Regions from separate parts of the Streptomyces sp. NPDC111628 genome, predicted to be linked through region 1. Evidence: riboswitches for the same ligand, from Rfam matches in the RefSeq annotation. Region 1 holds a riboswitch; the other holds the start of a gene.
The links. Region 1 has a riboswitch for glycine ahead of gcvT (glycine cleavage system aminomethyltransferase GcvT). Riboswitches for the same ligand answer to the same signal wherever they lie in the genome.
Positions count from the first base shown of each region.

Region 2: linked by a shared signal. The riboswitch ahead of gcvP (aminomethyl-transferring glycine dehydrogenase) and the one ahead of gcvT (glycine cleavage system aminomethyltransferase GcvT) in region 1 are both predicted to bind glycine.

Region 1 covers NZ_JBVKBZ010000001.1:1,420,729-1,425,134, reverse strand. Annotated here, with positions in the region: gene ACZ7MF_RS06895 (enhanced serine sensitivity protein SseB C-terminal domain-containing protein) at 1-538, opposite strand, end outside; gene ACZ7MF_RS06890 (enhanced serine sensitivity protein SseB) at 708-1,475, opposite strand; gene ACZ7MF_RS06885 (AAA family ATPase) at 1,555-2,223, opposite strand; glycine riboswitch at 2,402-2,495, shown strand; glycine riboswitch at 2,496-2,611, shown strand; gene gcvT (glycine cleavage system aminomethyltransferase GcvT) at 2,651-3,784, shown strand; gene gcvH (glycine cleavage system protein GcvH) at 3,893-4,270, shown strand; gene glyA (serine hydroxymethyltransferase) at 4,285-4,406, shown strand, end outside.
Region 2 covers NZ_JBVKBZ010000003.1:1,511,970-1,516,375, reverse strand. Annotated here, with positions in the region: gene ACZ7MF_RS21930 (DNA polymerase IV) at 1-848, shown strand, start outside; gene ACZ7MF_RS21925 (PRC-barrel domain-containing protein) at 758-1,141, opposite strand; glycine riboswitch at 1,292-1,387, shown strand; gene gcvP (aminomethyl-transferring glycine dehydrogenase) at 1,565-4,406, shown strand, end outside.

The sequences.
Region 1 (4,406 bases):
ACGGCGCCCCCAGCGCCGGCTGCACCCAGGCGCGGCGCAGCGCGCGGACTGCCGGGGTGCGGTGGGCGTTCTGTGCGAGCAGGGCGTAGAACTGGGGGATCTCGATGGCCGGTTCGGACAGCCGCAGCGGCCCGGCGGGCTGGCGGTCCAGGCCGGAGGCGATGCGGCGCAGGTCGAGCCAGGGGATGCCGACGCCGCCGCCGGGGGCGTGCGGGTTGAGCCACAGTCCGTAGTGGTCCGGGTAGAGGGCGCGGGCGACCTCCAGGCCGTCGACCACTTCGTACGACCGGTTCCAGCCGCTGGCCGAGAGCTCCTGGGCGGAGGTCACGCAGGGCGCGTAGCCGTAGCCCTCGACCTCCATGTTTCCGTACTGGGCGTCCGGGGAGCCGGCCTGGCCGTGCCACAGCAGCATCCAGACCTGGCCGGAAGTGGGGCTGGCGAGGGCGCGCAGCAGGGCCTCGTAGGCGTCGTAGCGCCCGGGCGTCACCTGGCGCAGCATGTGCTCGACCTGTCCGGTCGTGGTGCCGCTGGCGCTCACGCGTATCGCCCCTTCGAGAAGTTCCCCCGGTGTGGGGACCAGCTTAAGGCTCCGCCGGGTGCGGGGGGCCTAGGAGCTCGGGGTGAGCTGCCGTCTTGCGGGTGCGGGTTTCGTCGTGGCTTGTCGCGCAGTTCCCCGCGCCCCTGACGGCACTCCCCCTTACCGGTGTCTACAAGTCACCGTTGTAGAAGGGCCTGACCTTCTCCCGCATCCAGTCGCAGACCGGGTCCTGGGCTGCTTCCAGAAGGACCAGGTTGACCTGGTACTTCAAGGGGGCCCTGGTCAGGGCTCGGCCGAGGGCGTCCAGGGGGAGGGCGCGGGCGTCGTCCTCCCAGTGGGTCAGTTCGACGCCGACGAACAGGACCGGGTCGGCGGTCTCGACGGCGGCCAGGCAGCGGCGCGCGCTGCGGACGACGCCGGTGGCGGCGAACTCGGCGGAGGCCGCGGCCAGGAAGTCCACCGGGTCGTCCTGCCAGTCCGGCTCGAAGAGGCGGACCCGGCCGCCGGAGGAGGGCCCGTCCAGCGGGGTGCGCCCGGCCCGGCACAGCTCGGCCACGGCGGGCGGCGGCAGCGGGATGCCGACCACGCCCTCCGGGTTCACCGCGATGCCGACCTGCGGGGGCAGGCCGCGGGCGAACTCCGCGGCGGGGGCGATGGTGTACGCCATGTGCGCGCCGGCGACCTGGCGCAGCTGCTCCTCCGAGCTGAACACCGGCACGTAGGCCTGGCCGTCGATCTCCAGCGACGGCAGGTCGAGGGGGCCGCTGTGCGGGCCGCCGCCGTTCGGCAGGGGTATCCACAGGAAGCTGCGGCCGAGGACCTCCACGATCCGGCCGCCGGCCGACGGGATGCCGAGGGAGGCGGACAGCACCTCCTCCAGCTCGTTGCCGGGCCACCCGCCGTGCGGGTGGGGGTGCGCCTGTGCCGGGAAGTCCATCTGTCTACCTACCGCCTGCCTGGTACCGCCGTTCGTGGCTGAAAGGCTAACCCGTTCGACTCCGGTGCCCTACCGTGCGTCACCCCGTGAAGGCGATCCGCCGCAGGGTGTCGGCCGCCGCCCGGTCCAGGACGACCGCCGAGGAGCAGCCGGCGGGCAGGGTGCCCTCGGTCACCGCGCGCAGCAGGCGGGAGTTGGCCGTGCGGTGCCGCAGGAACGCGTACCGCGAGACGCCCCGGCCGCGCTCGCGCTGGCCGGCCAGGGCCTCGCCGGGGGCGACGTCGAGGAGCAGCAGGTGCAGGGTGCCGTCCCGGCGGCGGGCCTCGCGGGCCAGCCAGCCGCGCACCCAGGCCTGGGTGCCGCAGTCGTGCACGACGACGGCCTCGCCGGAGCGCAGCGCGCGGCGCAGTCCGGCGTAGTGGGCGAGGCGGACGAGGGGGCGGTAGAGCGCGTACGGCAGGAGGCGCGGCATACGCTGGTCCCAGCGGTCGCGGGTGTCCTGGGAGTCGATGCGGCCGCCGCGCACGGTGCGCCGCATGAGCGTGGACTTGCCGCTGCCGGGCAGGCCGGTGATCACCACCAGGTCCCGGGGTCCGAAGAGCAGGGCGTGCGGGCTGCGGCCGTCGCGGTCCCTCAGGTCGCGGACGACGGGTGCGGTCAGTGGGGCGCATGCCTCGGGGGCCGGGGCGGCCGGCTGCTTGGGCAGCGCGAGTCCCGAGGTCGTGGCGTACGCCGTGGTCCTGTTCACCGTGATCGTCCTCCCCTGGGGCGGTACACGAGTACCTCCCCGTCGAGTGTAAAGAGAAGGTAATGCGCGGGTCTCGCGTTTTCGTTCGCTTACTGCCACAAGCCGGTTACAAGAACAGCTCTGCCCACGGATGAGCCAGGCGTGCAATGATGGCGGCGCCAACTGCATACCGGCCGTTTGAATCCGCGCGGGAGAGTCCCCGGCCGCGCCGGGGCGCCGAAGGAGCAAGTCCCTCCCTTGAATCTCTCAGGCACCGTTACCGCGCGGGCGAGGCACATCTGAAAAGCGGACCGCCCCCGACGGTGGTCCCACCCAAGGTGCAAGCCCTGATCGCCGTACTCCGGTGGCCGTGGCGAACCTCTCAGGTTCCGATGACAGATGGGGAGGACCGACCTCGCCCCGTCCTGTCCTGGGAGACGACCGACCGATGAGCAGTACCGAACTGCGCCGTACCGCGCTGGATGCCACGCATCGCGCGCTGGGCGCGACGATGACCGACTTCGCCGGCTGGGACATGCCGCTGCGCTACGGCTCCGAGCGCGAGGAGCACGTCGCGGTGCGCACCCGCGCCGGTCTCTTCGACCTGTCGCACATGGGTGAGATCAGCGTCACCGGGCCGCAGGCGGCCGAGCTGCTGAACTTCGCGCTGGTCGGCAACATCGGCACCGTGAAGCCGGGCCGGGCCCGCTACACCATGATCTGCCGCGAGGACGGCGGCATCCTGGACGACCTGATCGTCTACCGGCTCGGTGAGACCGAGGCCGCCCCTTCCGAATACATGGTGGTCGCCAACGCCTCCAACGCGCAGGTCGTGCTGGACGCGCTGACCGGGCGGGCGGCCGGCTTCGACGCCGAGGTGCGTGACGACCGCGACGCGTACGCGCTGCTCGCCGTGCAGGGCCCCGAGTCCCCGGGCATCCTCGCCTCGCTCACCGACGCCGACCTGGACGGCCTGAAGTACTACGCCGGTCTTCCCGGCACGGTCGCCGGTGTCCCGGCGCTGATCGCGCGCACCGGTTACACCGGCGAGGACGGCTTCGAGCTGTTCGTGAAGCCCGAGCACGCCGTCGAGCTGTGGCAGGCGCTGACCAAGGCCGGTGAGGGCGCGGGACTGACCCCGTGCGGCCTGTCCTGCCGGGACACGCTCCGCCTGGAGGCGGGCATGCCGCTGTACGGCAACGAGCTGTCGACCGCGCTGACCCCGTTCGACGCCGGTCTGGGCCGGGTGGTGAAGTTCGAGAAGGAGGGCGACTTCGTCGGGCGCGCCGCGCTGACCGAGGCCGCCGAGCGCGCCGCTTCCCGGCCGCCCCGCGTCCTGGTCGGCCTGGTCGCCGAGGGCCGCCGGGTCCCGCGCTCCGGGTACCAGGTCGTCGCGGGCGGCGAGGTGATCGGCGAGGTCACCTCCGGCGCCCCGTCCCCGACGCTGGGCAAGCCGATCGCCATGGCGTACGTCGACCCCGCGCACGCGGCTCCGGGCACCGAGGGCGTCGGCGTGGACATCCGGGGCAGTCACGAGCCGTACGAGGTCGTGGCGCTGCCGTTCTACAAGCGCCAGAAGTAGACAGTGGACTCGGGGCACCGCCCCTCCGCGGCAGCCCCCTGAGTCACCCACCCCTCCCTCAGCACCCCCTTCACCAGCCACTTCCTCGCGTACAGGAGAATTCAGGCCATGAGCAACCCCCAGCAGCTGCGCTACAGCAAGGAGCACGAGTGGCTGTCGGGCGCCGAGGACGGCGTCTCGACGGTCGGCATCACGGAGCACGCGGCCAACGCGCTCGGTGACGTCGTCTTCGTGCAGCTCCCCGAGGTCGGCGACTCGGTGACCGCGGGCGAGACCTGCGGCGAACTGGAGTCGACCAAGTCCGTCTCCGACCTGTACTCCCCCGTCTCCGGCGAGATCACCGAGGTCAACGAGGACGTCGTCAACGACCCGTCGCTGGTGAACAGCGCCCCCTTCGAGGGCGGCTGGCTGTTCAAGGTGCGGATCACGGACGAGCCGGCCGACCTGCTCTCCGCCGACGAGTACACCGCCTTCGCCGGCGCCTGAGGAGTCACGATCGCATGTCGCTTCTGAACACACCCCTGCACGAGCTGGACCCGGACGTCGCCGCCGCCGTCGACGCCGAGCTGGACCGCCAGCAGTCCACCCTCGAGATGATCGCCTCGGAGAACTTCGCCCCGGT
Region 2 (4,406 bases), on a different contig from region 1:
GGGCGGGGATCACCACGGTCGGCGAGATCGCCGAGGCGGGCGAGGACGAGCTGGTGCGGCTGCTGGGCAAGGCACACGGCCACGCCCTGTACGCCATGGCGCTGGCGCGGGACGAGCGGCCGGTGGTGGCCGAGCGGGAGACCAAGTCGGTGTCCGTGGAGGACACCTACGACGTGGACATCCACGACCGGGTGCGGGTCGGCGTCGAGGTGGGACGGCTGGCGGACCGCTGCGTGCGGCGCCTTCGCGGCTCCGGTCTGTCCGGGCGGACCATCGTGCTCAAGGTGCGCAGATACGACTTCTCCACGCTGACCCGCTCCGAGACCCTGCGCGGGCCCACCGACGACCCCGCCGTGGTGCGCGAGGCGGCGGCCCGACTGCTGGACTCGGTGGACACCACGGGCGGCGTGCGGCTGCTCGGGGTGGGGGTCAGCGGGCTCGCCGACTACACGCAGGAGGACCTGTTCGCCCAGGCTGCGGGGGACCGGGCCGAGGAATCGGCCGAGCAGCCCGAGACCGAGCCCGCCGAGGAGCACAGACCCTCGCCCGCCGAGCGGCGGTGGCCGGCGGGGCACGACGTGCGGCACACGGAGCTGGGGCACGGCTGGGTGCAGGGCAGTGGTCTCGGGCGGGTCACCGTGCGGTTCGAGACGCCGTACTCGGAGGTCGGGCGGGTGCGGACCTTCGCGGTGGACGACCCGGAGCTGACGCCCGCGGATCCGCTGCCGCTGGTCGCCGACGCGGAGGACGGGGCGGGTCAGCCCTCGTCGGGGCCCTTGCCCTTGCCGGCCAGCTTGCCGAAGTCGTGGTCGGGAGGCGGGGGAGCGGCCGCCACGTCCAAGCCGTAGTGGTGGTAGAGCTGGAGTTCCTGCTCGGGCGAGAGGTGGCGGCCGACGCCGAAGTCGGGTGCCTCCTTGATCAGCGCCCGGTCGAAGGGCACGCGCAGGGTGCCGTCGACCAGCTCGCTGGGCTCCAGCGGGACGAAGGCGTCCCTGCTGAAGAGACCGGTTCGTATCGCCGCCCACTCGGGGACGCCGGTGGCATCGTCGAGGTAGACCTCGTCCACGGTGCCGATCCTGGTGCCGTCGCGGTCGAACGCCTTGCGGCCGATCAGGTTCCGCGGATCGATGTCAGTACGCACGGGGCCCTCCACTTGATCGCACCACTGGGCCGGACTGGGCTCGCACACCAGCCGCCTAATCATCCGTAAGTACTACAAAAGGGCACAAGTGCCCGGTCGGCCACTCGAAGTCCGTGCGGCGACCTCGCTGGTACGCTGGCAAACGGCTGCTGACCCCGCGCGGGAGAGTCCTCCGGACACCACCGGAGGCGCCGAAGGAGCAAATCCTCCCCGGAATCTCTCAGGCTCACGTACCGCACGGACGAGGTCACTCTGGAAAGCAGGGCGGGTGTCGACGGCTTCCGCTCTCACCGACGGTGAAAGCCGGGAGAGCCCCAGGGCTCGCCCGGTGAAGCTCTCAGGTTGAGATGACAGAGGGGGAGGCCGTCCGGGTACCCGCGCCGTGGTGCCCCTCGAAGGTCGTCAGACCAGGAGGCCTCCGCAATGACCGCCCATCGCACTCCGCTCTCCGAACTCGAACAGGCCATGCCCTTCGAGCAGCGCCACATCGGCCCCGACCACGAGGCCCGGGCCAAGATGCTCGCGCAGGTCGGTTACGGTTCGCTCGACGAACTGACGGCCGCCGCGGTGCCGGATGTGATCAAGAACGCCGACGCGCTGGACCTGCCGGGCGCGCGCTCCGAGGCCGAGGTGCTGGCCGAGCTCCGCTCGCTGGCCGATCGCAACCAGGTCCTCGACTCCATGATCGGCCTCGGCTACTACGGCACCTTCACCCCGCCGGTGATCCTGCGCAACGTCATGGAGAACCCGTCCTGGTACACGGCGTACACGCCCTACCAGCCGGAGATCTCCCAGGGCCGTCTCGAAGCCCTGCTGAACTTCCAGACGATGGTCGCCGAGCTGACCGGCCTGCCCACCTCCGGTGCCTCGCTGCTCGACGAGGGCACCGCCGCCGCCGAGGCGATGGCGCTGTCCCGGCGCATGGGCAAGAACAAGAAGGGCCTGTTCCTGGTCGACGCGGACGCGTTGCCGCAGACCGTCGCGGTGATACAGACCCGTGCCGAGCCGACCGGCGTCGAGGTCGTCGTCGCCGACCTGAGCGAGGGCATCCCCGCCGAGGTCGCGGAGCGGGAGATCAACGGCGTCCTGCTCCAGTACCCGGGCGCCTCCGGAGCCGTCCGCGACATCAAGCCGGTGATCGACCGGGCGCACGAGCTCGGCGCGCTCGTCACCGTCGCCGCCGACCTGCTCGCCCTCACCCTGCTCACCTCGCCCGGCGAGCTGGGCGCGGACATCGCGGTGGGCACCACCCAGCGCTTCGGCGTGCCGATGGGCTTCGGCGGACCGCACGCCGGTTACATGGCGGTGCACGAGAAGTTCGCCCGCAGCCTCCCCGGCCGCCTGGTCGGCGTTTCCGTGGACGCCGACGGCAACAAGGCCTACCGCCTGGCCCTGCAGACCCGCGAGCAGCACATCCGCCGCGAGAAGGCCACCAGCAACATCTGCACCGCGCAGGTGCTGCTCGCCGTCATGGCCGGCATGTACGCCGTCTACCACGGCCCCGAGGGCCTGCGGGCCATCGCCCGCCGCACCCACCGGTACGCCACGATCACCGCCGCCGGCCTCACCGCGGGCGGCGTCGAGATCGTCCACGGCGCCTACTTCGACACCGTCACCGCGCGGGTGCCCGGCCGGGCAGGCGAGGTCGTCCACGCCGCCCGCGAGAACGGCGTCAACCTGCGGCTCGTCGACGCCGACCACGTGTCGTTCGCCTGCGACGAGACCACCACGCGCGCCCAGGTCGGCGGCGTGTGGCACGCCTTCGGCGTGGAGGGCGACATCGAGTCGCTGGACGCGGAGGCCGGGGAGACGCTGCCCGAGGCGCTGCTGCGCACCGACGACTTCCTGACCCACCCCGTCTTCCACCAGCACCGCTCCGAGACCGCGATGCTGCGCTACCTGCGCCGCCTCGCCGACCGGGACTACGCGCTGGACCGCGGCATGATCCCGCTGGGCTCCTGCACCATGAAGCTCAACGCGACCACCGAGATGGAGCCGGTCACCTGGCCCGAGTTCGGCGCGCTGCACCCCTTCGCGCCCGCCGAGCAGGCGCAGGGCTACCTCACCCTCATCCGTGAGCTGGAGGAGCGGCTCGCCGAGGTCACCGGGTACGACAAGGTCTCGCTCCAGCCCAACGCCGGGTCGCAGGGCGAGTTCGCCGGCCTGCTCGCCGTACGCGGCTACCACCGGGCCAACGGCGACGAGCAGCGCACCGTCTGCCTCATCCCGTCCTCCGCGCACGGCACCAACGCCGCCAGCGCCGTGATGGCCGGCATGAAGGTCGTCGTCGTCAAGACCGCCGAGGACGGCGAGATCGACGTCGAGGACCTGCGGGCCAAGATCGAGAAGCACCGCGACGAGCTGGCCGTGCTGATGATCACCTACCCGTCCACGCACGGCGTGTTCGAGGAGCACGTGGCCGACATCTGCGCGCAGGTGCACGAGGCGGGCGGCCAGGTCTACGTGGACGGCGCCAACCTGAACGCCCTGGTCGGCCTCGCCAAGCCCGGTCACTTCGGCGGCGACGTCTCCCACCTGAACCTGCACAAGACCTTCTGCATCCCGCACGGCGGCGGCGGTCCCGGCGTGGGCCCGGTGGGCGTACGGTCGCACCTGGCGCCGTACCTGCCCAACCACCCGATGCAGCCCGCGGCCGGTCCGCAGACGGGCGTCGGACCGATCTCGGCGGCCCCGTGGGGCTCGGCCGGCATCCTGCCGATCTCCTGGTCGTACGTGCGGCTGATGGGCGGCGAGGGCCTCAAGCGCGCCACGCAGGTGGCCGTGCTGTCCGCCAACTACATCGCCAAGCGCCTGGAGCCGCACTTCCCGGTGCTCTACAACGGCCCCGGCGGGCTGGTCGCGCACGAGTGCATCATCGACCTGCGCCCGCTGACCAAGGCCACCGGCGTCAGCGTGGACGACGTCGCCAAGCGGCTGATCGACTACGGCTTCCACGCGCCGACGATGTCCTTCCCGGTGGCCGGCACGCTGATGATCGAGCCGACCGAGTCCGAGGACCTGGCCGAGCTGGACCGGTTCTGCGAGGCGATGATCGTCATCCGCGCGGAGATCGAGAAGGTCGGCTCCGGCGCCTGGCCGGCGGACGACAACCCGCTGCGCGGCGCCCCGCACACCGCGGACGCGCTCGGCGGTGAGTGGGACCACGCGTACACCCGCGAGGAGGCCGTCTTCCCGGCCGGTGTGTCCGCCGCCGACAAGTACTGGCCGCCGGTGCGCCGCATCGACCAGGCCTACGGCGACCGGA